DNA from 4 places in the Bacillus sp. N5-665 genome. Region 1 is predicted to be linked to each of the others. Evidence: riboswitches for the same ligand, from Rfam matches in the RefSeq annotation. Region 1 holds a riboswitch; each other region holds the start of a gene.
The links. A riboswitch is a leader RNA that binds a small molecule or an ion and turns the genes downstream of it on or off. The one in region 1 is predicted to bind S-adenosylmethionine.
Positions count from the first base shown of each region.

Region 2: it holds a riboswitch for S-adenosylmethionine, as region 1 does, so the genes downstream of both, mtnK (S-methyl-5-thioribose kinase) here and MNO09_RS13545 (hypothetical protein) in region 1, are expected to answer to the same signal.
Region 3: it holds a riboswitch for S-adenosylmethionine, as region 1 does, so the genes downstream of both, MNO09_RS08500 (bifunctional homocysteine S-methyltransferase/methylenetetrahydrofolate reductase) here and MNO09_RS13545 (hypothetical protein) in region 1, are expected to answer to the same signal.
Region 4: it holds a riboswitch for S-adenosylmethionine, as region 1 does, so the genes downstream of both, MNO09_RS28910 (cyclase family protein) here and MNO09_RS13545 (hypothetical protein) in region 1, are expected to answer to the same signal.

Region 1 is NZ_CP093325.1:2,146,297-2,153,906, reverse strand. It holds partial or broken gene MNO09_RS13565 (TIGR00366 family protein) at 344-622, shown strand; gene MNO09_RS13560 (hypothetical protein) at 664-1,017, opposite strand; gene MNO09_RS13555 (NAD(P)H-dependent oxidoreductase) at 1,014-1,589, opposite strand; gene MNO09_RS13550 (SWIM zinc finger family protein) at 1,613-2,002, opposite strand; gene MNO09_RS13545 (hypothetical protein) at 2,256-2,573, opposite strand; SAM riboswitch class I at 2,614-2,712, opposite strand; gene MNO09_RS13540 (hypothetical protein) at 2,835-3,026, shown strand; gene MNO09_RS13535 (YwiC-like family protein) at 3,059-3,781, opposite strand; gene MNO09_RS13530 (ECF transporter S component) at 3,965-4,666, opposite strand; gene MNO09_RS13525 (ABC transporter ATP-binding protein) at 4,639-6,300, opposite strand; gene MNO09_RS13520 (energy-coupling factor transporter transmembrane component T) at 6,273-7,151, opposite strand; gene MNO09_RS13515 (DUF4430 domain-containing protein) at 7,174-7,610, opposite strand, start outside.
Region 2 is NZ_CP093325.1:1,371,506-1,378,484, reverse strand. It holds gene MNO09_RS09665 (DUF1129 domain-containing protein) at 1-469, opposite strand, end outside; gene MNO09_RS09660 (DUF1129 domain-containing protein) at 483-1,250, opposite strand; gene MNO09_RS09655 (PadR family transcriptional regulator) at 1,250-1,582, opposite strand; gene MNO09_RS09650 (3-hydroxybutyrate dehydrogenase) at 1,778-2,554, shown strand; gene MNO09_RS09645 (YvrJ family protein) at 2,649-2,786, opposite strand; gene mtnA (S-methyl-5-thioribose-1-phosphate isomerase) at 2,854-3,915, opposite strand; gene mtnK (S-methyl-5-thioribose kinase) at 3,912-5,093, opposite strand; SAM riboswitch class I at 5,185-5,327, opposite strand; gene MNO09_RS09630 (carbon-nitrogen family hydrolase) at 5,399-6,262, opposite strand; gene MNO09_RS09625 (pyridoxal phosphate-dependent aminotransferase) at 6,277-6,979, shown strand, end outside.
Region 3 is NZ_CP093325.1:1,179,106-1,186,715, reverse strand. It holds gene murG (undecaprenyldiphospho-muramoylpentapeptide beta-N-acetylglucosaminyltransferase) at 1-404, opposite strand, end outside; gene metH (methionine synthase) at 423-3,821, opposite strand; gene MNO09_RS08500 (bifunctional homocysteine S-methyltransferase/methylenetetrahydrofolate reductase) at 3,821-5,653, opposite strand; SAM riboswitch class I at 5,724-5,833, opposite strand; SAM riboswitch class I at 6,037-6,146, shown strand; gene metI (cystathionine gamma-synthase/O-acetylhomoserine thiolyase) at 6,389-7,501, shown strand; gene metC (cystathionine beta-lyase) at 7,498-7,610, shown strand, end outside.
Region 4 is NZ_CP093325.1:5,132,919-5,140,528, reverse strand. It holds gene MNO09_RS28935 (spore coat protein) at 1-86, shown strand, start outside; gene MNO09_RS28930 (YwrJ family protein) at 264-932, shown strand; gene MNO09_RS28925 (S-adenosylmethionine decarboxylase related protein) at 1,172-2,437, shown strand; partial or broken gene MNO09_RS28920 (ATP-binding protein) at 2,606-3,097, shown strand; gene MNO09_RS28915 (hypothetical protein) at 3,322-3,702, shown strand; gene MNO09_RS28910 (cyclase family protein) at 3,730-4,362, opposite strand; SAM riboswitch class I at 4,448-4,560, opposite strand; gene MNO09_RS28905 (PRK06851 family protein) at 4,710-5,819, shown strand; gene MNO09_RS28900 (nucleotidyltransferase domain-containing protein) at 5,941-6,723, shown strand; gene MNO09_RS28895 (MFS transporter) at 6,739-7,610, opposite strand, start outside.

The sequences.
Region 1 (7,610 bases):
TCTTCAGGGATGGTTGTCTATCGAAGTTAGCGCAAACGGACGTAACTTTCAGATAATCAATACGCATTTAGAGCCGTTTTCTCCCCCTGTTCAAGTTGCTCAAGGGAACGAATCACTAACAGGACCAGCCAATACAAATCTACCGCTAATCCTTCTAGAAAATTCAAATTCAAGTGCTAACGGAACCAGTTCACCAACATATAGAAATTTCATCACGATATTGTATTAATTCAGCTTCTTATCTTAATAAAAAAATGTATTTCAATTTATAATTTTAATAGAAGGAATAGATTAAGTGGAGGAGGTACTTTGAGGATAGCGCCTTTTCTTTATAAAAACTCAAAATGCTGGCATTGTTAATATTTTCGTTCCATCTGGTGGCGGTCAATGGGCTGTGCAAGCACCAATTATGATTCCAGCTGGCGCTGAACTTGGTGTACCTGCTGCAAAAACAGCAATGGCAATTGCGTGGGGCGATGCTTGGACGAACTTGATTCAACCGTTCTGGGCATTACCGGCATTAGCGATAGCTGGTTTAGGTGCTCGTGATATTATGGGATTTTACGTCGTTAACTTACTATATGCAGGATTTATCATTAGTCTATGTTTCTTATTTATTTAAAACAAAAAGCTAGTTTTATACTAGCTTTTTTACATAATAAATCACTTATTTCCCACGCAATTTATTACGGTCTCCCACTCTATCTCCGTAAGATGTAACGCCTCAAATGAAAAAAAGTCTTCACATACTTTTTCAATTACATGTGGATTTTTCTTAAGGAAATTCCACTGTAACGCTTTAGGAAGAAAATACGTTTCATATTCTTTACTTCCTCTTACTACCTCATCCACTTCTCTTTCACAAATTCCTCTTATTAAATAATCATTCCTTAATTGAATCTGTATTTGTTGAAACATTTCACTACATTTCTTCAATTGGATTAAACAATTAATATATGTACGAAAAAGTTCATTATCATACTGACAACACTTTATAATACGTTCCATTTCATTCATAATGAACGAGCCTTTTCTTCTATGTGTAATAACCACTTTTCCCGCTTCTCTACTTTACTCGTTTTCACAGATTGAAAAACAGATCGTTTTATATCGCGAATGCCGCAAAAACGTAACACACCTCGCTTCATCATAATCCAATCGGCTGATCGATATAATAGTGCGACGTACCATAATGGCGAGTCTAACGTATTAATTACCCATGCCTTCTTCCCTTTCAATAAGCCTTTCGGCAGGGCTCCTTCATATTTATAAGCAAAACCAGCAACGAAAATGCGATCAATAAACCCTTTTAAAATAGCAGGCATCCCCCACCACCATATCGGATATATAAAGAGAAGCGTATCCGCTTCTTCCACTAACGTTCTGTACCGGGCTGTTTCTTCTTCATTTACTAAATCACGTCTTTTCTTCTCCTCATTAAATACAAGGACTGGATCAAATTGTTCTTTATATAAATCAAGTACCTTAACCGAATGATCTGTTTCTTGTAATCCTTTTTGTACATGCTTTAATATCGCCGCGTTAAAACTGGAAGGACTAGGATGAGCGTATACAATTAGTACGTTCACTACAAAACAACTCCCTCTATAAGTTACAGTTTCCCCTTCTTTAACATCTTTTCTACAATTTGCACGTTTTTCGAACTTTGTAATAAACGATTTAATAATGTAAGTAACTCTTCCTTTTCTAAATCTTTCAGTTTCTCTTTAAGCGTACTTTCACCAGCACCTTGAATATCATAAACAACTGCCGCCATATGCTTACAATAATTCTCATATGGACACTCGCAGCTACTTTCTGTAAAATTTTCAAGATCAATCATTACTTCATAGTTTCCTGCATTTCCAGTAACAAAAGCAAATATTTTCTTTTCTTGTATTTCAACATCTTCTACATGTCCTTCTTCATAATATTCAAAACCTTTATCCATAATGTACTTAGGAATCCATTTCGTTATATCATTTAGTAAGTAAGCGTACATAACAACACCTCTTCCTTTAATTCCCTTTTGACTTCCAAAACCCTGCATGTTATTCTAATAACTGTCAAATAGCAAGTCTATATGACAAAACGACTGACACCTATTCGGCGGAGGTGTCTCTTTTCATTTGCAGCCGATATGAAGTGCCTCTTTCAGGCACATTCAATCTTTGACACTACACACTCAACACCATTCCCTTGTATCAGGCTGCTTAAGCAGTCTTTTACTCTACATACTTCAAAAAAAAGAGAGCTTAGCTCCCTTTTCCTGCCTTATAAAATACCCCTTTTTCAGTATAGAGATATTCATCAGCTAATGTAATTTTCCCATCCAGTTTCAGTTCATCTAATAGTCTTGATAAATAAAATTGATGTAACATCTTTTTCGTGAATTTTCCTTCATGATGCGAAACGATATGTTCTTGAATATCTAACAATGATATTGGCTTATCTTGCTCTATCATATATTCATAAACTGTACTACGCAGTTTTACGTATTTTTCGAGTGTCACAGTACTTCGCAACCCCTTTCTTCTTAATATAAATTTTCGTAATCGGTTTTTTTGCAACAAAAAAACCTCTCCGATAAGAAGAAGTTACGTATATATCTTCGTCTTATCTCCCAGAACAAATATGTTCTGCTGGAATTAGCACCTGCATCGCGGTTGCTGGGTTTCATCGGGCCAGTCCCTCCACCTCTCTGGATAAGAAAATATTCACTTAATTCCTACTATACGTAATTTCGTTTTAATTGTCAAATAAATATAACAAATTATATTTTGTTCCTTACTGTTCATACTATACATATATGAATATGCAAGGAGGATTATGAAATGCACGAAAATGCTCGTGGATATGTCCAAAATTCTTTTCAATCATTACAAGAAGCAAAACATTGTTTAGAAGAAGCGCTACAGACTGTTGAAAAAGATTTTAATCGCGCTCGTATTGAACAATCACTTTATGCGATCGAACAAGCTATTCAACGCTGTGATTACACCGTTCATATTTTAGAACAAGATTGAAAAAACTTCCCATCATAAGATGGGAAGTTTTTTCAAATGGCATACTTCATAATTATTACCGTTATAATTAAAAAATATACAGAATTAGCAATTTCTAAAACCCCTACTTTTATAATAGAAATTTTTTTGCCATACAACATAATTGCTCGAATGACACTCGGTATAAAAATAAGAGAACACCACGGATTCATTGAAAATACAATGATTGTTAATACAATATGGTACCCCCATGATATACGGCGATACTTCGGGTTATTTTTCTCGCGAATCATCGTTTTTACATAAAATGTACTTCCTAAAAAATATAAAAATGAAATAAGCGCAATAAATAGTGCTGTTTTATCTATAAGTTTCATTGAAAAATAATAACTAACTAAACCACCAATACAAAAAACAATAATCGCACTAATGTCATTTAGTAACGCTCTTTCATTCTTTTGACGGGCGTAATACATATTTACTATAAATAATGGAATCATTACTGCTACGAATAAAAGAATGCGCCATTCATATAATAGAGAAATCATCCCAAATACGAAAGCGATGATAAAATATACAATTGCTGCATGTAAAAACTCTTTTTTTCGTTTTTGCTTTATGTACGTAAGAAATGGATACGTAGCTAAATAGATAAAGAACCAAGCTAAAAACAATGGAATATGATAAATAGTAGGTTTCCCAAGTATGACACTTAATAGAAATGGTATAACGAGCATGGCCCATGCACCATGTTGCTTCGGAATAACTAACTTCATTAACTATACACCTCCCTTTTGAAAATAGTTCTCACCTACTATTATACAAATAATTTTATATAGTAACGGATATATATTGGACTATTTTTTGACAATAAAAAATGCTCCTTACAATATGTAAGAAGCATGAAAGAGGCAAACGAATATGTAAGTCGCGACCCTACCTTATATGAGTATGCTTTTCTATGCCATGTTATGCTTATCTAATATGCCATATTTCTTTTTGAATCTCGTAAGAATCGTAATCCAAGACGTACTAAATAATAGTAAGAAAACAACATTCGAAATCGCATGGCTCAAATCGAAATAAAAACTTGCGATATAATACGAAATGACAGCTTCCCACGTTGCCTCACGTATGAAACCGAGAAGCCCCCAGAAGTTCATAATCCAACCAAATAAAAATCCAACAAACAATCCGTATAGAAGTCTTCCCCATAGCTTTCTCATTAAAAATGTATTACGTAATAATCCAGCTATAAAACCAATCATACCCCAGGAAAACATTTGCCACGGCGTCCACGGACCTTGCCCTAAAAAGATGTTAGATACGATAGCCGCTGTTGCACCGATCATAAAACCAGTTTCACTCCCAAACACAATTGCAGAAACGATAATGACAAATGAAGTCGGTTGTACACTTGGCAATATCGAAAATGGCACGCGGCTAACTGCTGCAATTGCCGCTAACACAGCAACGAGCACAATTTCACGTGAAACAAAAGCCTTTCTTTCAAAGCGGATATAGAAAGGTAACATAATAATAACTAATAAAAACAAACTACTTAACATGTAATAACCGTCCATGATAAGTGTAGTAAAGAGTAATGTGCCTATTATTACTGCAAAAATACATATTATGAATGCAACATATCGTTTGGACACGCTTCGTACACATCCTCCCACGTTAATGCATATGGCAATTCTTTTCGAATGAATCGATTGATAGATGTTGTATAAAAGAAGTTTCCACTAAAAAATTCCTTCGGTGCATCATTCATAATAACTGCTCCGTCAAATAACATCATGCATTGATCAACGTATTTCGCTGCAAACTCAATATCATGCGTTGCCATTACAATTGTTGTACCTTCTTTTTGTAGCTTTCTAAATAGCTCTCCTACTCTTTCTTTTTTCCACGGATCTAATCCCTTTGTCGGTTCATCAAGTAACAATAAAGTCGGCTTTGATAATAACGTTGTACATAACGCAAGTAGTTGTTGCTCTCCCCCGCTACAATCATGCGGATGGCGTTCTTTAAGCGAATGTAACCAAAACTGTTTTAGCATATCTTCTGCTATTTCTTTTCCTTGTTCTCCATATAACTCACGTGCACGTTCATACACTTCTTCCCACACTGTATCAAATGTAAAATGATAATACGGATGTTGTGATACATACCCGATCCTTTTAAATCGTTCTTTCGAATCAATTTTATGTATCACTTTCCCATTCCACTTTACTTTCCCTCTTCTCGCTTTTTGCACTCCCGCTAAAATCGTTAACAGTGTAGATTTACCTGTACCATTTTTCCCAACGAGAGCTACCCATTTTCCTTTTTCAATCGATACGGTTAAATATCGTAAAATAAGCGGACTATTTTTTTCATATTGGAACGAAATATGCTCTGCGCTTAAAATGACTTCTCGCTTTTCACTTTGTGCTATTGGCTCATTCACATATGATATATCTGAAAAGTTATTCAGTTTCATTTGTGCTTCTCGCACTGTAAACGGAATATCTTCCACGTCCCATTCTAAAAACAATCTTGGAATTTGCGGAATAAATGGACGGAACTTTTCAACTTCCCACATGTTCGCTATAACCGTTTTAGGACTGCCATCATAAACGATGCGGCCGTTATCCATACAAATAACGCGTGTTGCAAGTGGTATCACTTCATCTAAACGATGTTCACTTAAAACGATCGTAATTCCAAGTTCTTCGTTAATACGTTTTAACAATCCTAAAAACTCTTTCGCAGCAATTGGATCTAACTGCGCCGTCGGTTCATCTAATAATAATAATTTCGGCTGCATAACTAATACCGCAGCTAAATTGACGAGCTGCTTTTGCCCGCCAGATAACGTATGAACAGATTGATGCAATAAATCTTGAAATCCTAAGAAGCTAATAAGCTCTGCTATTCGTTTTTGAATAATCTGTGATGGTAACCCGATATTTTCTAAAGAAAATGCTAATTCTTGAATTACCGTATCCATTACGAGCTGATTTTCTGGATTTTGAAATACCATACCAATTTCTTGTGCAGATAATAAATCAGGTACTTCCTCTAATAAAACGTCATCATAAAAAATTTCTCCTGAACGTGTCCCAATTGGAAGTAATTCCTTTTTAAAATGTTTTAATAAAGTCGTCTTCCCAGAGCCTGATCCGCCGGCAAGTGCAATAAACTCTCCTTTTTGAATAGAAAGAGAAATATGCTGTAACGCATATTCGTTTTCATCAGCATATACAAATGATAAATTGTTTATTTCTGCATGCGCCACCATATCCATTCCCTTCCTTCCATTATAATTGGTAAACTAATAAACATCGTAAGTACGACAAACATCACTCCATCGTATTGCTGAAATAGAATAGATTCGACTTTCGGATAAATGATTAGCTTTCCCCCGCCATACGTACTACATATAATAGCAATGATAAGTAGAATACTTAAATAACTGAGCGTATACCAATCTCGTCTTTCCATTCTATACCCAATATATGTCGTACGCTTCGTTACACCAAATCCACGGGCTTGCATAGAATCTGCTGTTTGCAGCGCATCTTCTAACGAACAAATTAATAATACTTGCAGCAATTGCATACCGTTTTTCACCCGTTCAACAATTGAGCCTGCATCTACTTGTACACCTTTTGTCTTTTGGACGAGTGTTATTTTCTGTAATCGCCTCATAAACAAAGGAACAAACCTCACTGTAATCATCGTTAACAATGCTACTTTCGGTGAAATTCTAGAAAACAAATATAAAAATTTATGACTTGAAATAATATCATTATACGAAGCAAACGTAAACATAATCGCAACTAATAATAACCCCATTACTACTCCAAACATAATTGCCTCAAGCTTAATACGGCTATCCCCTAACCAAAATAATGTAGTTCGGCCTCTATGCGTTAATAATGAATTAAATAAAATGACCATAAAAAAGAAAACAATTGTGCTCGGTAACATCTTTCTTATCTTTTCGCTATTCCCTTGCATCACATTGATTATAACGATTAATAGAATTGCTCCAATTAAAAAAAGAGGATGAAGACACATCATACATAGTATCATCACCCCGATATAATAGAAAAAATTCACAAAAGGATGTAAAGAAGAAAAACTTATTTTCATAGTCCTTTACCGAATGCCTTTCTTATTTTAATACATACACCCACTCGATTGTATCTCCTGGTTTAACTGTTACTACACCTGCACTATGGTTTGGAAACGCACCGTTCACACGATATTTCCATCCACTAGTATCTGTAATATCTTTTTCATATAAATCATTAATACCTTTTACGTAAATATCACCTTTAGAACCCATTGCATCCACATCTAAACCTGTACGTTGCAATACTTTATACACTGTATCGCCTTCTTGTACATCCATTTTTTTCGCACCTAATAAGTAGCCTTTATCACCTTTTACTGAGATAGTGACTTGTTTTGCTTGTGGTTTAGGTACTGGTACTGGATCTGGTTTTGGTGGTTCAGGAGTTGGTACTGGCGGAGTCGGTATCGTTTTCTCCTCTTTATTCGGATCAACTTTTTGCTCCTGCTTCGGTGTTTCTTTCGGCTGATTCACAA
Region 2 (6,979 bases), 780 kb from region 1:
ATACTAATAATAAGATGGGAACCATTACTATTACGTAAATAATTCCGAACTCTACAAACTTATTTTTAAAAGAAGACATTCTAAATGCAACAATGGTTCCAATAATCGTAATGATTAAGACGATAGGATAGCCAATTAACTGTATATTCGTTAGTGTAAATTGCTGATTCGGATTATTAAATAAAATATGAGTTAATATCCAATACCCGCCAATACCAATTATCATGGCAAGAATACTCTTTATACTCCCGCCTTTATCCTTATCCATTTCTTTCGCTAATTCTTCCGCATATTCTTTTGGTGAATCACCGAATATATCACTTACCGTCTTTCCCTCTTTCTCGCCTTCTATTAAATGAAGTTCTGCATCTTCTAGAAAGGCGTCCACATCTTCTTCTTTCATTCCTTTTGTTATTAAATACACTTTCGTATCGATTAAAAACTTTTCTCCTTCTTTAGAAATCTGCATGATAACCCCTCCCTCATTTAACCGTTACTCTTCTATTCGTCTTCATCATAATTTCAAGGAAAATTAAAATAAACAAACTTCCGTATAAACATATAATTTGAAATAAAATTGGCACGAGATCCTCTGATGTAAATGTTTTAAACAGTAACATAATCGAAAGCGGAATAATTAAATATAAGTTTTTAAACCATCCTTCAAAATACATATTTATCGCTACTGTGATAAGAAAAATAGCTCCAGCTAATATATAACTTTGCGTTTGGGTGAATGTAAACATTTTTGTAGGATATATTACATCTAATATCGTAACAACCCCTATTAAAAACATCGGCGCAATCATAACTAAAAACCACATAGAAAACCACGTTTTTGTAAAACTTGTTACGAATGTCATTTTACGAAGTAAAAAATTGGGACCCATTACAGCTACGATCAATGTAAAACTATACCCAACGCACTGAATAAGTGAAATCTGTAACATTCCGTTATTCACTATTAAAATAGAAGCAATAATCCAAAACGATACGATATTCATTACTGTAAAACCAATTTGCTTCCACGTTTCCTGTCTATCCCTTTCCATTACTTTTACAAGTTCATTTGCATATTCTTTCGGTGAGCTTCCGAAAATATCTTCTACACTTTTCCCATCACTCTCACCCTCAATTAAATAGAGTTCCGCATCTTCTATAAAATTTTCAATATCGCTTTCTTTCACACTCTTTGCCGCTAAAAATAATCTCATTTCTAATAAAAAATTTCGTGCTTCACTTGATAACATTATTTTTTTCTCCCCTTCCCTTCAAGTAGACGCTCTACACTACTTTGCATCGCTTCCCAGCGATCCATAAATTCATTAAGTGCTTCCTCACCTTTTTCTGTTAATGTATAATATTTCCGCTTTGGACCAGATGGAGATTCCTTCATTACACTTGTTATTAATCCTTCCTTTTGCATTCGTATTAATAACGGATAAATACTTCCCTCACTCGCCATAGTAAAGCCATACTTCGCTAGCTTTTCACTCATTTCATAACCGTATATTTCACCTTCAGAAATAATAGCAAGTAAGCATCCTTCTAAAATCCCTTTCAGCATTTGACTTGTCGACATAATTCAAATCCTTCCACTATCTTGTTTTACAAGATAGATAAGTGTAAGTATCTTGCTTTACAAAATAGTATAGCAGAGACTATTTTGCAAAACAAGATAGCTAACGATATTTTTCCAAATCTTTGCAGGATTTTTATAAACCACTCTCTAAATAGAGCAATATGAGAATTTTATTATGAAGGGATGTTTTTCATCATGGTCACAAATCGAGTTGTTTTTTTAACAGGCGCTGCAAGTGGCATTGGTTATGAAATGGGAAACGCTTTTGCAAAAGAAGGTGCAAAAGTTGTGATTACCGATCGTCTTGAAGAACGTGCAAAAGAAGCTGCTGAACAATTACAAAAAGAAGGCTATCAAGCTATCGGTTTAAAATGTGATGTTACATCTGAAGAAGAAATTACCGCTGCAATTTCTCAAACCGTTACGCATTTCGGTTCATTACATATATTAATTAACAACGCAGGAATGCAGCACGTTTCACCAATTGAAGATTTTCCAACTGAAAAGTTCGAACTACTTATTAAAATTATGCAAATCGCTCCTTTTATCGCAATTAAGCATGCCTTCCCAATCATGAAAAAACAAAAGTATGGCCGAATTATTAATGTAGCCTCCATTAATGGCCTCGTTGGATTTGCAGGAAAATCCGCCTACAATAGCGCGAAGCATGGCGTAATCGGATTAACAAAAGTTGCAGCTTTAGAAGGCGCTACTCACGGAATTACCGTTAATGCGCTTTGTCCTGGTTATGTCGATACCCCACTTGTACGTAATCAACTACAAGATTTAGCTACTACACGAAATGTACCACTTGAAAATGTTTTAGAAGATGTTATTTATCCACTTGTACCACAAAAACGCTTATTGCAAGTACAAGAAATCTCTGATTATGCTATGTTTTTAGCGAGTGAAAAAGCAAGAGGTATAACTGGACAAGCCGTTGTTATCGATGGTGGTTATACTGCTCAATAAAGTGAAGGCTTTTACTTCCCATTAATGCGAGGTAAAAAATAAAGTTTGCTCACGAAGAGCAAACTTTATTTTACTTTCTATCGCGAGGACCTTCCTACTTTAGTAATTGTTTAGGGAGTTTCTCGATTGCAACAATTACCCCATCTAATTTACTTTCAATACGATGGAGTAAATATAATGTTACAACAATCGGAAACCCTACATTACCTATCATCCTGATCCACTCTTCCATCTTTCTCTCCCCCTTTCATTATATAAATAAGAGTACGAAATACATTTAGGCATAAAAAAACAAGCTATTATGTATTAGCTTGTCTTTCAAATAATGATGCAATTTCCCGTTTATAATCTCCATGTATGATGCCTTTTTCAGTAATAATACCTGTAATTAATTCATTCGGTGTTACGTCAAATGCAGGATTATAAACATCAGTTCCAATTGGCGCCACTTGTTTTTCAAAAATTTTCGTAACTTCGGTTTCATCTCTTTCTTCAATAACAATTTCTGTACCTATTTGTTTCGTAATATCAAACGTAGATAACGGAGCTGCAACGTAAAATGGAATATCGAAATACTTTGCTAATATAGCTAAATTCATTGTTCCGATTTTATTTGCTGTATCTCCATTTGCGACAATTCGGTCCGCTCCTACAATAATTGCGTTTATTTCTTTCGTTTGAATAGCATGCGCTGCCGTATTATCTGTAATAAGTGTTACATCAATATTTGCCTGTTTTAATTCCCATGTCGTTAAACGCCCGCCTTGTAAAACCGGTCTCGTTTCACACGCATACGCATGTAAACGTACACCTTTTTCTTTCCCAATATAAAACGGTGCTAATGCAGTACCATATCTAGCAGTTGCAATACTTCCAGCGTTACAAATTGTTAAAATGTTATCACCGTCTTTAAAGCATGTTAATGCATGTTCTCCAATACTCCGGCATACCGCTTCATCTTCTTGCTGAATGAGAAGTGCTTCTTCTTCTAATATTTTTTGTGCTTCTTTTATTTTAGTAATTTCTCGAATGGATTCTCTCATACGATCGATTGCCCAAAATAAATTGACTGCTGTCGGGCGTGACGTTCCTAAATAATTACAATCTCTATTAAACTTCTTTTGAAATTCTTCCATATGTACAGTATTATATTTTTTTGATGCAAGCGCCAAACCAAATGCAGCTACAATTCCAATTGCAGGTGCTCCTCGTACTTCTAGCATGACAATACTTTTCCATACCTCTTCAATCGTCGTTAATGTTTTGTATTCTGTACTATGCGGCAACTTTGTTTGATTTAATACTGCAATGGCATCACCTTTCCAACTGACAGACCTCGGAACAGTAACAATTGTACTCATGCTTTTACCCCTCCAGAAACTGTCTGTTGAAATAACGTTCGGAACAGTTGAATGTCAGCGCTCTTAGATTCATATTTTATTAGTTCTTTACCTAAGGATAGCGCTTGTTTTTTAGCTTGGATTCTCGTTTCTTTATTTGCTATTTCATCTAAATCAGCTACATGTGCTAAACCAATTGTTCTACGTATAAGCTCACATCCAGCAAATCCAACGGCATCCGTAAAAATATTTTGCAAAATAATTGGCAACCATTGTTTCTCTTTCGTATATGCTTCTACGCCTTCTCCAATCCATAATTTCGTAAAAGCTTCTACAAAATAACTCCATGTTTTCTCAATATGGAAAAATAGCACACTTCTTTTTTCCTCTTCACGGGATAGTGCATTTAATAATAAATTTGCAATAAATTGACCAAGGTCAAATCCAAATGGACCGTATGTTGCAAATTCTGGATCAATTACTTTCGTTTCAGCAGGTGATGAAAAAATACTACCAGTATGTAAATCACCATGAATAAGCGCTTCTTTTCTTGTTAAGAACTTATATTTATATTGCGCGACTTTTAATTTTAAATTTTTGTCATTCCACAGTTCATCCACCGCTAGTTGTAACTCTGGTTCATAATCATTCGTATCATAATGACTAAACGGATCTGTAAACACTAAATCTTCCGTAATTTTACTAAGATCTGGATTAACAAATTCACTATCTAACACTCTTTTCTCTTCTGATTGTAAACCGAAATCTGAAGTATAAAACAAAACATGTGCTAGAAAGCGACCAATATGTTGGGATAAAAGTGGGTACTCCTCTCCATCTATTAATCCTTTTCTTGTAATTGTTAGCCTTGATAAGTCTTCTATGACCGTTACTGCTAACTCTTCATCATGACTGTACACTACCGGCACATATTCCGGCACATACTTCGCAAAAATTTGTAATGCTTTACTTTCAATCGTCGCTCTTTTTATAGACAGTGGCCAGCTCTCACCAACTACTTTCGCATATGGCAGTGCTTGTTTTATTATAATAGACTTCTCTCCATCATCTAATTTGAACACGTAATTTAAATTTCCATCTCCAATTTCATGACAAACTACATTTGCTTTCTTTTCAAAATAACCGTGTTCTTTCGCATATTGTATAGCTGTTGTTTCAGTTAATGAATAATATCCCATCGTCTTCTCCCCCTTTTTTAAATTCAGAGGTTTTTCTGACGTAGAAAAACCTCTTTCCACAAAGAAAGAGGTTTGAAGTTTATCTTCTCCCCTCTTATCTGCCAGAAAGGTTTACTTTCTGCTGGAATTAGCACCGTGCCTTTTGGCGTAAATAAACGCCCCATTTCACAATGGTATTACGGTCGGTTGCTGGGCTTCATCGGGCCAAATCCCTCCACCTGCTCTTGATAAGAGTTGTATAATTTTTTGAATTTTTAACTTTATGTTGAAGACTATACCAAGAATAAAAATCACTTGTCAATATTTTATTTGTATAATTCTGGACGACGATCTGCAAAAACTGGAATTCCTTTGCGTACTTCTTTAATTTTCTCAAAATGAAGCTCTCCAAATAAAATTGATTCTTCTTCATTCGCTTCTACAACAACTTCGCCCCAAGGATCGACAATTAAAGAATGACCGGCAAACTCATTATTCGGATCCTTTCCTGCCCTATTACATGCAACAACATAACACTGATTTTCAACTGCTCTTGCTTGCAATAGCAAACGCCAATGAGCTAAACGAACCAATGGCCATTCTGCTACAACAAATAAAACTTTTGCACCTTTAGCAGTATGAACACGCATCCACTCCGGAAAACGAATGTCATAACAAATTGTACCGGCGCACTCTACATCATCTAGCTTAAATTCACCTGTACTATTTCCAGCGATTAAATATTTATGTTCATCCATAAGCTGAAATAAATGTACTTTACTATATTCATTGACTAGTTCTCCTTCCTTGTTTACCACATACATTGTATTTGTAACACCTTGCTCTGTTTGCTTCGCTATAGACCCACCGACAATATGTACACCATATTGCTTCGACCATTCTTTCAGCTTTTCTTTCGTTTGCAATCCATCCCTATCTGCAATTTCAGTAAGCCTCGTTAAATCATATCCCGTTGTCCATAGTTCTGGTAAGACAATAACGTCTGGTCTTTCCTTCATCGCTTCGCTTATTTTATTTTTAGCATTCTCAATATTTTTTTCTACATCTCCAAAGACAATGTCCATTTGAATACATGCGACTTTCATTTTGTCAGCCCCATTCATAATTTTTTCTTTACAAAATACTGGAAAGATTATATCATTTGTCACTAGAATTGTAACAACTTTCAAAAGAGGTGGAAAGTATGAAATTATTTCAACCTTCTGAGATAGTAACATCATTGCCAACACAATTTTTCGCTTCACTTGTTGCAAAAGTTAACAAAGTCGTAGCAGCTGGTCACGATGTTATTAATCTTGGTCAAGGTAATCCAGATCAACCAACACCGCAGCATATCGTAAAAGCTTTACAAGATGCTGCTGAAAAGACCATTCATCATAAATATCCGCCATTTCGCGGACACGAAAGTTTAAAAGAAGCCGTGGCAACATTCTATCAACGCGAATATGATGTAGTAGTAAATCCAAAAACAGAAGTTGCTATTTTGTTTGGTGGAAAAGCTGGATTAGTAGAATTACCACTTTGTTTTACAAACCCTGGTGATACTATTCTCGTTCCAGATCCAGGCTATCCAGATTATTTATCAGGAGTTGCTTTAGCAAAAGCACAATTTGAAACAATGCCGCTTATTGCAGAAAATAATTTTTTACCAGATTATACAAAAATTGATGCCACTACCGCTGAGCGTGCAAAGTTAATGTTTTTAAACTATCCAAATAATCCTACCGGTGCTACTGCATCAAAAGATTTCTTTGATGAAACCATTCATTTTGCTAATAAACATAATATATTAGTCATTCATGATTTTGCTTACGGTGCTATTGGATTCGATGGTCAAAAACCTGTTAGTTTCTTGCAAGCAGACGGTGGTAAAGATACAGGTATTG
Region 3 (7,610 bases), 970 kb from region 1:
CGGAGCGCAATTTTGTTTGCTAGTCCTGGCGTCATATCAGATTCATGTAATAAAACAGGGACTCTATTTAGCCAGCCTCCAATTACGACTGGTACAGATACGAAACCACCTTTTGAAAAAATCACATCCGGTTTTAGTTTTCGAATCCTTACATACGCATCCATAACACCCTTCATTACAAGAAAAGGATCTTTTATATTTTTTAAATCAAAATAACGACGTAGCTTGCCGCTTGCAATACTATAATACGGAATGCCTTCCTTTTCTATAATCGTTTTCTCAATTCCTTGATGAGAACCAATATAAGAAATATCCCAATTCTGTTCTTGTAAATGTGGAATGATGGCTAAATTAGGTGTTACATGCCCTGCCGAACCGCCACCTGTAAAGACTATTTTCTTCATACGTCTCCCCCTTCTACACTATAATACACTAAAATATCTTGCCTCAGGGTGAGAAAATACCATAGCCGTTACAGACGCTTCTGGCTCCATCATAAATCCTTCCGTTAATGAAATACCTATTTCTTCTGGATGAATAAGGCGAAATAACTTTTCTTGATCCGCAAGTTCTGGACATGCTGGATAACCGAAAGACACGCGTATCCCTCTATATTTCGTACGGAAGCGTTCTTCCATCGTCAGTTCAGGTGAGTCCGGAATGCCCCAGCGGTCACGGATAAGCATATGTGTTTTTTCAGCAAGTCCTTCTGCTAGTTCAAGCGCTAACGATTGGATCGCATGGCTGCGTAAATAATCACCCTTCGCCTTCCACTCTTCAGCAATGTCCCGAACGCCTTCCCCAACTGTAACAGATAGGAAAGCAACATAGTCCATCTCATCTCCAACTGGTCGTAAATAATCACCTAAAGTACGATATGGTGCTTTTCCTTGTCTTGGGAATGTGAAACGCTCTATAACACGCGTATGATCTTTTGGATCATATATTACAATGTTTTGTCCGTCACTTTGCGCTGGGAAAAATTGATACACCGCTTTCGGTTTTAACCAAGATCGTCCTTCCTGCAATAATTCATCTATTAAATCATTTAATTCGTGTGCTCTCTTATCTCCCTCTCGCAAAAGCTTCTTCACATTTCCTTTTAATCCAAGGTGATGTCCAAGTAGCATTTGTCTATTTAAAAATGGAGCGAGATGTGCAACTGGAATATCTCGTAATACAATTCGCTTTGTTGAATCAGGTATCATAACCTCAGCCTTGGGTAATGGTTCAATTACTGCTGGAATTTCTACTTTCTTCTCCTCTTTTTTTACGATATGAAGATGACGCTCTTTTTTATCTTGTTTCATCTTCTCACGCTCTTCTTCTTTTTGAAGCTTATTAATAATATCAAGCCCCGTCATCGCATCACTCGCATAGCATACGAGCCCTGTATATGATGGGGATATACGGTTATCTGTAAACTTTCTCGTTAACGCTGCCCCGCCTACAACGATTGGAATATCAATATTTGCCGCTTTTAAATCTTCAGCAGTCGTTACCATTTGTTGCGCTGATTTTACTAATAAACCAGAAAGGCCAATAATGTCAGGCTTCTTTTCTTGTACTTCTTGTACAATTCGATCTGAGCGAACATTGATTCCTAAATTAATAATCTCATATCCGTTATTCGATAAAATAATTTCAACGAGGTTTTTCCCAATATCATGTACGTCACCTTTAACAGTTGCTAATAATACTTTCCCTTTTTTCGCACTCTCGCTAGATTCCATATGTGGCTCTAAATAGCTTACGGCAGCTTTCATACTTTCAGCACTTTGCAATACTTCGGCAACGATAAGCTCATTATTATTAAATAATCGTCCCACCTCATCCATTCCTGTCATAAGTGGGCCATTAATAATATCCAAAGGTTTTCTTCCTTCTGTAAGTGCGAGACTTAAATCTTCTTGTAGCCCTTGTTTCGTACCTTCTACAATGTAATTTGCCAGCCTTTCATCAAGAGTTAATGTTTCTTGGATAACGACATCTTTCTTTTTTGCCGCACGATAGAAATTTGTAAATTCTTCTAACGTCTCTTGCGTCGTTTCAAAAAGTAATGCATCTGCAAGACGTTTTTCTTCCTCTGGAATTGACGCATACCGTTCTAATTTTTCCGTATTCACAATCGCGTAATCTAATCCTGCTTTAGTTGCATGATATAAAAAGACGGAATTTAATACTTCGCGGCCAGCTGGTGGTAAACCAAATGATATGTTACTTACACCTAAAATCGTTAAACACTCTGGCAAGGCTTCTTTAATAAGGCGAATTCCTTCTATCGTCGCTGCCGCTGAACCAATATATTCTTCATCACCTGTACCTACAGGAAATACAAGTGCATCAAAAATAATATCTGACGGGCGTATACCATATTTCGTTGTCAATAACTCATAACTTCTTTTCGCGATTTCGAGTTTTCGTTCTGCACTAACCGCCATACCATCTTCATCAATTGTTCCTACAACAATAGCAGCACCATATTTCCGAAGAAGCGGCGTCACTTTTTTAAATCGTTCTTCTCCATCTTCTAAATTAATTGAATTAATAACAGCTTTTCCTTGAATATAAGTAAGAGCTCGCTCTATCACATTTTCATCTGTTGAATCAATCATAATTGGTACTTTTAACACTTTCGTAACTTCTGCCAAGAAGTTTTCCATATCTTCTATTTCATCGCGATCAGGATCTGCCATACAAATATCAATAATATGAGCATTTTTCTTCACTTGCGCTCTTGCGACTTCAGCAGCCTCTTCAAATTTCCCTTCTGCTACTAATCGTTTAAATTTACGTGACCCAATAACATTTGTTCTTTCACCAACAAATAATGGTCTCATAGAGTCATCATATTGAAGTGCCTCTAATCCACTAACCCCGTGTCCATCTCTTTCGTGGTGTTCACGCGGCTTAAGAGAAACTAATGCAGATTTCATTGCTTTTATATGTTCTGGTGTTGTGCCACAACAACCACCGATAATATTAACCCATCCTTCTTCAGCAAATCGCTTCACTTTTTCAGCGAGTGAAGATGGTGATTCATGATAATGTCCATCTTCATCAGGAAGACCTGCATTTGGATAACAAGAAATGTAACACTCCGACAAATCAGATAGTGAACGAATATGGTCTCTCATAAACTCCGGACCAGTCGCACAGTTTAATCCAACAGATAGTGGCTTCATATGTTCTACTGATAAGTAAAAAGCCTCAATTGTTTGCCCGGCCAGAGTCGTTCCCATCGGTTCAATCGTTCCTGAAATCATAATAGGTACAATTTTATTTAGCTCATCAAAAGCTGCTTGAATTCCAATATAAGCAGCCTTCACGTTACGCATATCTTGACTCGTCTCAACGAGTAATACATCTACGTCGCCATTTAATAAGCCTCTTGCCTGCCTTGTATAGGCTTCAATTAATTCTTCAAACGTTACACCACCAGTAACACTAATCGCTTTCGTTGTCGGCCCCATTGCTCCCGCAACATATACTTCTTTTCCGCTTTCGTTGACCGCTTGCTTTGCTAAACGTGCTGCCTTCTCATTTAGTTCCTCGTCTAAATGAGACAACGCATAATCACTTAATACAATGTTTGTCGCCCCAAATGTATTTGTTTCAATAATATCCGCTCCAGCTTCAATATAAGCTTTATGAATCTTTAAAATGACATCAGGTCTTGTTTCTACTAAATATTCATTACACCCTTCGTACTCTTCTCCTCCGAAATCTTCCGCAGTTAAGTCCTCTTGCTGGATCATTGTTCCCATTGCACCATCTAATATTAAGATATTATTTTGTAATTTTTCTTCTATACATTTCATCAGTTAATACCTTCTTTCACTTCTTGCTTTTCTCTCACATATTTAACAAGATGTTCTGTAATTTCATATTTTAGAAATGGTGTAATAAGATAAATGCCGTTAAAATATTTCATCGCCACATCGATCAATTCTTGTGAAATGCGAATCCCTTCCTCAATTGCTGCCTCTTTCGTTTCATGTCCATCCATTCTCTCCCTTATTTCTTCAGGTAGAGTAATACCCGGCACCTCAAAATGAAGGAAATCTGCATTCCTTTTACTTATTAATGGCATAATCCCAATAAAAATAGGTTGTTCCAAATGCTTTGTCGCTTCATACACTTCTTCAATTAACGCGATATCATAAATTGGCTGAGTTAAGAAATATTCCGCTCCAGCATCTATTTTCCGTTCCATCCGCTTAACCGCTGCTTTTAAATGTCTTACATGCGGATTAAACGCACCTCCCACTGAAAACCTTGTTGCTGGACCTATTGATTTCCCTAAAATCGAGCGTCCGTCGTTCATTTCTTTAATCATTTTAATGAGCTCAATAGAGGACAAATCATATACAGAAGTGGCACCTGGAAAATCACCAACGCGTGCTGGATCACCAGTTAAAGCTAACACTTCTTCCATACCTAACGCCGATAAGCCTAATAAATGAGACTGTAGTCCAATGACGTTATGATCTCTACACGTTAAATGCGTCAATACCGGAATATCGTGCTTCGTTAATAATGCCCCCATTGCCATATTCGAGATGCGAGGCGATGCTAATGAATTATCTGCTAGAGTAATAGCATCTGCACCAGCTCTTTTCAATGCTCTTGCTCCTTCAAAAAATCGCTGCGTATCTAATGTTTTCGGTGGATCTAATTCCACTACTACTGTCGTTTGTTTTTTTGCTTTCTCTGCTAATGTGACATGAGCTTTTGAACGTTTCTCGTGTGTATGAACTACTTTCGGTCTTTGAATCGTATCCTTTTCTATTACAGGTGTAACATTTGCAATTGCACGTTTCATACTTTCAATATGTTCTGGAGTCGTGCCACAACAACCACCTAATAACCGAATACCTTGCTCAATAAATTTCGGTGTCATCGCTTCGAAATAAGCTGGACTTCCCTCATATACGTAACGTCCCTCCACATAATTTGGGAGACCTGCATTCGGATATGCTGACAAGTACCCATTTTGCGGAATCGATATCATTTTAAAAGCTTCCGTCATGTGAAGTGGCCCTAGTTGACAGTTCAATCCAACAACATTTGCACCGTAATCTAAAAGCTGTTTTAATATTTCATTTACATCATTTCCATTTTGAGTTGTACCTGCCTCATGCAATGCTAATTGAGCTACAATTGGAATATTCGTTTGTTTTCGTAACACCTGAACAGCATGAAGTAATTCAAACTCATCATAGAAAGTCTCTAATAGCAGTCCATCAACCTGTTCTTCTAGTAATGCACTTGCCTGCTCAAGTAGCATAAATTCTCGCTCCATATCAGTTGTTGTAACAGCTCCGATATGTTTCATGCCACCAATTGTTCCTAAAATTGCATTTCTCTCTGTCACAGATGCTTTCGCCAATTTTACTGCCGCTCTATTAATTTCAGTAACTTGATTTTCTAAACCATACATACGTAATTTCGCTTCATTTGCTCCGTACGTATTTGTTTGAATTACATCAGCCCCAGCAGCTACATATTGCTTATGAATCGATATAATTAAATCCGGATCAGATATATTTAATTCTTCAAAACTACTTTGCAAGCCATGTGAATGTAATAACGTTCCAACCGCGCCATCACCTATTACAATTCCTTTTGATAATAAATCTAGTAATTTCACAAATCTCCCTCATTTCCATCAATATAAAAACCCCCTCTTCACTTTGAAGAGGGGGACATAATCAATCCTCCTCTTATCATGCAAAACATTCGTTTTGCAGGTATTAGCACCGTTTCAAACATTTTGTTTGAAGGTTGCCGGGTTTCACAGGGCCTTTCCCTCCACCGCTCTCAATAAGAGTTTGTCTTTATTATTTTATTTATGTAGCTAAAAGGAAATACGTTCCCCTTTTAACAATGTTTGTTAATTTTTTAATAAATTTAGCATGCACAAATGCAAAAGTCAATGACACTTGCGGAAAAATAAAAATTATTTAAAATAAAGTTGCAATTCAATTATCTTTTGTTGTAAAGTTAAAAACATAATAAAATTTCATACGAACATTCTTATCTAGAGAGGTAGAGGGACTGGCCCTATGACGCCTCAGCAACCATTAACATTTGTTAATAAGGTGCTAATTCCAGCAAATTGTGAAAGATTTGACAGATGAGAAGAAGACTCTATTCAAACCGAAAGCCTTCTTCTTTAGAAGGCTTTTTTTATTTTACCCCGCATTAACGGGCAGTAAGATTCCCAACTCAAAATTCAGCTAGAACAAAGAAGTTAGGTGGGAATCGACTGCCCGTAAAAGCCCGATTGGTGAGGACTGATAATCAGTGGGGAATGCCCCCCTCACTGATTAAAGTTTCACTTTACATTCACTTAATTGTTAATTTAAAAAGGAGGAATTTTCACATGTCAACTATTGAAACAAAACTAGCACAAATCGGAAACCGGAGCGAAACTACAACAGGAACTGTTAACCCACCTGTTTATTTTTCAACTGCTTATCGTCACGAAGGAATTGGTAACTCTACTGGCTTTGACTATTCACGAACTGGCAATCCAACTCGTGGTCTTTTAGAGCAGGCAATCGCAGACTTAGAATATGGTGAACAAGGTTATGCCTGTAGTTCAGGGATGGCAGCTGTTCTCCTCGTCCTCTCCCTATTCCGTTCTGGAGACGAACTTATTGTATCCGAAGATTTATACGGGGGCACTTATCGATTATTTTCTGAGCATGAAAAAAAGTGGAACGTTCGATGTAGATACGTAAATACACAATCTATTAAACAAATTGAGCAAGCTATCACAACTGAAACGAAGGCTATTTTCATAGAAACTCCAACTAATCCGTTAATGCAAGTTACCGATATTGCCGCTGTCGCAACCGTAGCCAAAAGACACGGACTACTTCTTATTGTAGACAACACATTCTATACGCCTTATATACAGCAGCCATTAACAGAAGGTGCCGACATTGTACTTCATAGCGCAACGAAATATTTAGGGGGACATAACGATGTCCTAAGCGGACTTGTCGTTGCAAGAGGAAAGGAACTTTGTGAGGAAATCGCTCATTATCATAATGCCTCTGGTGCGGTCTTAAGTCCATTTGACTCATGGCTATTAATTCGTGGTATGAAAACGTTAGCGCTTCGCATGAGACAACATGAAGAAAATGCAAAAGCAGTTGTTGCTTATTTAAATGATGAAGACGGGGTGACAGATGTATTTTATCCTGGAAGAGGCGGCATGATCTCATTTCGTCTGAAAGATGAAACATGGATTAATCCATTCTTACAATCTTTATCCTTAATTACATTTGCTGAAAGTCTTGGTGGTGTTGAAAGTTTAATGACGTATCCAGCAACGCAAACACATGCTGATATTCCTGAAGAAATCAGAACAGCAAACGGTGTATGTAATCGTCTTCTGCGATTTTCCGTTGGCATTGAAAATAGTAACGATTTAATTCAAGACTTAAAGCAAGCCATTAAACTTGTAAAAGAAGGTATAAGAATATGAGTTATTCTATAGATACACTCTTACTGCACAACCAATATAAACATGACTCGCAAACAGGAGCTGTTAACGTTCCCATCTATAATACATCAACATTCCACCAGTTTGATGT
Region 4 (7,610 bases), 2.5 Mb from region 1:
ACGGTGATGAGGTCATTTATGTGATTAATTCCCATATTAAGAGTGTGAGTCAAATAGTTAAAAACAAAAAGAATGAAGAAGAATAATGTTTAATAAATAAAAGGGGCATTATGATTGAAAGTGAAGAACAATTTCATATTTCTCTGTAATTATTTTTGGATATATGAAAAGGGTTTCTTACTATTAAAAAACAGAACATTGCCCCTGATTATTTTTAGAATAAAAGAAAGGAAAATTGTAATTTCATAGGAAGGAGGATATAGATGAATGAGTTAAACAAAAGTATTGGAGAAAATATATATGTTAAATTAATCGGTGAAAAGAGATTTAAAGGTGTATTAATAGACGTAGGAAATGATATCGTTGTTCTTTACAATGGACAAGACTACGTATATATATCTTTATACCATGTACAATATTATAAATTTTTAAGACCATATGATGAAGAAATATCAAAGCCAGATGTTGATTCTGTAATTAAGAGGGAATCCCCTTCAATTTCTTTGAGGAAAGTATTAAGTACCTCTAAAGGGATTTTTACAGAAATTTATGTAGCTGGAAATGCTCCAATACATGGGTATGTCACAAGTATAATGAACGATTATATTGTTTTTTATAGTCCAGTTTATAAAACAGTATATATATCTTTAAAGCATTTGAAATGGTTAATTCCGTATAAAGAAAATCAAGTCCCGTACGCCCTCAATAAAAATGAACTCCCCGTGAATCCATTAAATATTACGTTAGCTAGAACATTTGAAGAACAGCTTATTAAAATGTCCGGCAAAATCATGGTGTTCGATTTAGGTGAGGAATCTAATAAGATCGGAAAGATGGCAAAGATTGATGAAGGGCATATTGAAATATTAAAAGCACGTGATGCAAAAATGTATGTGAATATTCAACACGTGAAATCTGTCCATTGTCCGTAGACTAGTTGAAAGGGCTGGCTTTTTCTTTTATATGCAGAAGAAAAGGTCGAGCCTATTTGTTTAGCTCGATTTGAATATGAGGGGGAAAATGAATTGAATAGAAATATGTTAGCTTTACCTATGAAGAGCTAATCTTGTGCAAAATTATAAAAAATATGTACGAGCCATTTTTTCATATATTCAATTTGTTTTTTTTTGAGGGAGAACTGTTCAACTAATATATTAAAGGGGTTTTGTTTGTGGAGCAGTTTCCAAATTCGTTATCGATTACATTACTTGGTAGTGCTGGTGGAGCAGCAAAAGCAGTTTTAGCAATTTTAAATCAAGCGATAGTAAATGAAAAAGACACGATTTATGAAACGATAAAGAATGTTACATTTCATTTAGTTGATATAAAACAAAAAGATAGGACTTATTATGATGAGTTGTTTCCAAATTTAAAAAATCAATTGTTTTTATACGAAATCGACCTTCAAGATGTAGTGACATTTAAACAGCATTTAAAAGAAAGTAGTACGAGTGTTGTTATTGATGTTTCAGGGGCAGATACAATCAGAGTATTAAGTTGTTGTAATGAACTTGGAATTTGTTATATTAATTCAGCTTTGGAAAATGAGGCAGTAGATCAGGACGATAGTTTAATCGGCTTTCAGCTTACGGAAAGATATACGAGGTTTGAGAAGGAGAAAGAGAAATTTACAAATACAAAAGCAATTATAGGATCAGGTATGAATCCAGGTGTTGTTCAGTGGATGGTTGTTGAACTTATGAAGGAACGCCCAAATGAAAAGCCAAGAGCATGCTATATAGTAGAACATGATACGTCATTTTTGAATGATACAGCACTAATAAAGCCTCATACACTGTATGCTTCATGGGCAGTAGAGCGATTTCTAGATGAAGCGATATGGAGTTATCCGATGTATATGAGTCATCATCGTCCCCTTTATTTTTATGAAGATGTATATGCTTCAGAGTATAAAGTAAAGTTAGGAGAGAAAGAGTTTTATGGTTGTTTAATGCCACATGAGGAAGTTTTAATTTTAGGGAAAAACTTCAATATGGAAGTTGGGTTTCTTTACCGAATTAACGAGTATACAACAAATGTAATTAGGCAGAATTTAGATAAGGTAGAAGATTTATGGAACTGGAATCGTAAAGTATTTAATCCAGCGGAAGAAGAGATTGCTGGCGAGGATCTAGTTGGTGTATTACTCGTTTATGAAAATAGCGAGACATATATGTATAACGTGATGAATAGCAGTCAAGTTTTTCGTAAATATAAAACGAATGCAACTTACTTTCAAGTAGGATGCGGAATTTATGCTGGTTTGTGTAGTTTACTTTTCGATAACTTTAAACAAGGTGCCTATTATGTAGAGGAATTATTATTAAATACAGAAAGTAAGTATGGAGAATATTTAAATTTATATATGAAGGATTTTGTAGTAGGGGGAAATGATTTTACGGATGGACTGCTACATGATCGGGTAAGATGGATATAAGTTATAGCGAAAAGGGAGGGGGATGGGGATCCCCTTCCTTTTCTTATTGCCCTGAAAGCAATTTCATACTGATAATTTAAGGAGATAATATGTAGAGTGTTTGTATAGAACATGAGGAGTATTTATATGAACAAATTTAAAAGCTTTATCTATGAGGAAAAAGAAGCCTTAAAAGTATTTGAAAGAATTAACGGGTTTGTTAGTGAATTGATGTTATTAGGAAAACCGAAATCAACGAATTATGAATGGTGTAATATACGGGAATCCTTTTATATGTTGTACAGCTAATGGAAAGTTATGCAGCGCGATATAGAGTGAAATTTCATGTGCAAGTAGATGGAAATCTACCTGTTATAAATGGTGATGATAAAAAATTAAAACAAGTGTTATTAAAAATGGAATAGAATCAATGCCAGAAGGTGGAGATATTCATATTCGTGCATATCAAAAAACTGAAAGGCATTTGTGTATTCCTGTTGAAGATCAAGGCTTTGGTATAGAGAAGGTTGGAAAGGCTTTTTACACAACAAAGGAGAATAGTACGGAACGACTTGGATTGATGGTCACATATAAAATTATTAAGGAACATCAAGGAAGTACTGCGATTCCAAGTAGCATGGGAATAGGGAAAAAGTGGAAATTTTTTTACCGACAGCATAATGTGCTAGAGGAAAATATTTTTCAGAAAAGTGTTCTTGTTGTGTAAATATAAACATTTTATAAAATGTTTCAAGAAGGGTTTTTTTTATAAAATACTTCGTTTATAATGGAGGAAAATATCGACATGAGATTTGTTATTCATGTAACGGTTCGGTAGTGTTAGAGAAAGAAGGGGTGCACGCGCATCCTTTTTTCTATGCAGATATTATGAAAGAGGTGGTATGATGGAATTAACATTAAATTCGACTGTATGTTTACACACGATTCAATTTCGAAAAGAGCAAAAGAATTATATTGTAAAAGATACAATTACAGGAGAAAAATATGAAATGCCGCCACTTTGGATTGATGCATTGGCAATGATGCGTGACGGTTTTTTATTAGGGGAAATTGAGGAGAAATTAAAAGAAGAGTATCCAGAAGAAGAAATAAATATGTTAGCATTTACGAGGCAACTGTTAGAGCTAGAGCTTGTTGGAATGGTAGATGGGGAAGAAATAGCTTGTACAAAGAAGAAAGAGAAAGATTATTTAGCTTGGTTACGTCCTCGTGTTGAGCAATTCTTTCTTAGTTTAAATAAAAAAAATAGAAGCAAAGGTCAATGATGATCTTTGCTTTTTTGTATAGTTTGTTTAAAAAATTACAGCGAATGCTCTTGCAAAAGCACCGTCGCTATCTTTAATTTTTAAAGGTGCCGCTGAGAAAAAGAAACGTTTCGTGTGAATGGCATCTAAGTTTGTTAAGTTTTCAATTAAATAAATATTATTCCCAAGTAGTATGTGATGAATTGGTGATGTTTCTGTCGTTACCTCATCAGGAGAAATGAAATCTAGGCCGACCGATTTTACTTTTAATTGAACTAATTCCTCGGCTAATTCTTCAGAAAGATAAAAAGCTTCTTGCTCATACGCCTCTGTATTCCATTTAGTAGATAGATTGGAATGGAAAATAACAATATCTCCTTCTTTTATGTCAGCGTTGTGTAATACTTCTTTAGGTAGTTTTCGTTCTTGTACATGAGTTACATCAATAAGAACAGCTTCGCCTACAAATTGATCTAGGGGTAATTGATCAATAGTCGTTGCGCCTGAAATGAAATGAGCAGGAGCATCACAATGCGTGCCAACATGAACGACAGAATGAAAATCTGTAACTTGATAGCCTGTCTCTTCAACGCTTGTAATGGCTCCTAAATTGATTTTTGGTGTTCCAGGGAATTGAGACATATTGTTTTCAAATGTTTGTGATAGGTCAATTACTTTCATTTTAAATACCTCCAATATATGTTTTGAAATATAAAAAACTCACCTTTCATAATCAAGAAAGATGAGTTTTGCACACAATAGTTACGTTTTATCTTTCAAAATGCAATGCATTTTGCAGGAATTAGCACCTATTCAGTTTATATAAACTGAGGTTGCTGGGCTTCAAAGGGCCGGTCCCTCTGCCTCTCTTGATAAAGACATATTAAGTTTTCATTTCTGAATATTCACTACTTTTAAATTGTAATTCATTTCCTTTTTTCGTGCAATACAAAATAGGTATTCACCCAAATAAAGTTGCTCGCATATTGTAGCTTATGTAAATAGAATGCTGCGAAGGAGTGAGTGCAGTGACAGGGAATGTATTGAATTATTACGCTGGTGGAAATACAGCTAGAGGATTTCATAATTTATACGACGAGAATTTAAAAGGGCTAAACAGGTTATTTATTTTAAAGGGTGGTCCTGGAACCGGGAAATCTTCTTTAATCAAAGCAATAGGTCGTGAGTGGGTTGAAAAAGGATATGATATTGAATTTTTACACTGTTCTTCTGATAATAAATCGGTTGATGGTGTAATTATCCCGAAGTTAAAAGTAGGAATTGTTGATGGAACATCACCGCATGTTATTGAGCCGAAAATGCCAGGAGTTGTCGAAGAGTATATTAATTTAGGGGTTGCTTGGGAATCAAATAAATTAAGAAAGCAGAAGGTGGAAATTGAACGATTTGTTTCAGAAGCAAGCAAGGCTTTTCAAACTGCTTACGCTTGTTTTAACGAGGCACTAGTTATACATGATGAGTGGGAGAAAATATATATTAATAATATTGATTTTAATAAAGCAAATGAACTAACCGATCAGCTGATTCAGAAGTTATTTACAGATAAAGGCGGGAAACAATCGCTTGTGAAACATCGGTTTTTAGGGGCAGCTACACCGAAAGGAGCAGTTGATTTTGTTCCTAATTTAACAGAGGGATTACCACATCGTTATTTTATAAAAGGACGCCCAGGCTCTGGGAAATCAACAATGCTTAAAAAATTAGCTAAGGCAGCAGAAGAAAAAGGATTTGAAGTTGAAGTATATCATTGTGGATTTGATCCAAATAGTCTTGATATGGTTATCGTAAGAGAATTAGGGTTTGCAATTTTTGATAGCACCGCACCACATGAATATTTTCCGAGCCGCGAAGGTGATGAAATTATAGATATGTATGCCTTAATTGTGACACCAGGAACAGATGAGAAGTATGCGAAAGAAATTCGTGACGTGTCGATTCAATATAAAGCAAAAATGAATGAGGCGATGTCTTTCTTGGCGAAAGCGAAATCAGTTCGTGATAAATTAGAAAGAATTTATATTGCTGCTATGGATTTTTCAAAAGTAGACGCATATAAAGAGGAGATTCAAAAAGAGTTTGAACGAATTGCGGTTAGTGTAACAGAAAAGAACAAGTAAAAAATAAGGAACTTTGGTAGGCTGTCGGGAATTTTCTGACAGCTATTTTAGTATGTAGTAAACTTAGTAGTATATTTGTCGAATTTCCAAGGAAATAATCAAAAAATGAAGAGGGTATGAAATGAGAGAGAAAATTAGGTTGGAGTTAGCAAGAATTGAACAAGAGAATGATGTGAAAATTTTATTTGCAGTGGAATCAGGGAGTCGTGCTTGGGGATTTCCATCGAAAGATAGTGATTATGATGTTAGATTCGTTTATATGCACCCGGTCGAATGGTATTTATCAATTCATGATAAACGAGATGTAATTGAGTATCCGATTAGTGATGATTTAGATATAAGCGGATGGGATATTAAAAAAGCGTTACAATTATTCGCAAAGTCAAACCCAGCTTTACTCGAATGGATTCGATCACCGATTTTTTATTCGAAAAACTCTCATTTTCCAGAACAACTTCAGCAAATGAGTGATAAGCACTTTGATCCAAAAGCAACGATATATCATTACTTACATATGGCTTCAAAAAATTATCGTGAATTTTTGCAAGGTGAGAATGTAAAGTTGAAAAAGTACTTTTATGTATTACGTCCTATTTTAGCTTGTAAGTGGTTAGAGGAGAAAGAGACTTTACCACCTGTAGAATTCGATCGATTGATTACAGAGTTATCATTAGAACGCAGTGTATTAGATGAAATTGAACAGTTGTTAATAAAGAAAAAGGCAGGTACTGAATTAGATGTTGGATTAAAAATTGAGGTGTTGAATCAATTTTTAGAAGAACAAATTCATTACTACCAGCAATATGTAAAAGGAATTGAAAAGGGATCAGGGATCGATATTGAGAGTTTAAATACATTGTTTCGGGATATGTTGTTTGCAGTATATGAAAAAGAGCACAAGTGAGTTTGTGCTCTTTTTTTATTTTGTAGGAATAAAGAAAACAGATATAGCTGCAAGAAGACCCGCGAATGAGAATAAGTAAAAATTCCATGCTAAGTCATATTGCATTGTTATAATAATACCGACAAGAATAGGACCAGCAATCGCGCCAACTCGGCCAAGTCCAAGTCCCCAGCCTAAGGAGGTAGCTCGGATATGAGACGGGAAGTATTGTGTTACATATGCATTTAATATTTGAGTAATACCGACTGATCCAATTCCAGCAAGACCAATTAAAAGATAAATGATTGTAACAGATGGTTTAATTGTTAATAGTCCAATACATATAGCTGCCATAAGATAGGAGATGCTAATAACAATTTTAGCCCCTATACGATCCGCTATTGCTCCAGCAAATAATGCACCGATAGCGGCAGTAATATTTAGCATAAGTAAAAATGATAGACTAGATCCAAGAGGGTATCCTGCTTGGCGCATCATCTGCGGTAACCAAGTATTTAAACCATATATTAAAAACATTCCCATTATATAAGTAATCCAAAAAAGCAACGTCGCTTTTATGTACTCTTTTGAGAATAACGTAAGAAATCCATTTTTCTTTCGTATATTAGGTGGGGCTTGATGAGTTTCATCTTTTTCATGGAATTCAATTTGAAAACGATTAAGGATTTGGTCTACTTCTTCTTGGCGATTACGTGATAATAAAAATTGAATGGATTCAGGTAAATAACGAATGATGAAAGGAATGAGGAGCAGTGGAATCATTCCGATGCCAAACATAATTCTCCATCCGAAATCTTCTAACATAAACATAGACAAAATAGCACCTAACACGATACCTAAAGGGTAGCCAGTAAACATAAGAGCATAAATAAAAGATTGTCTTTTTT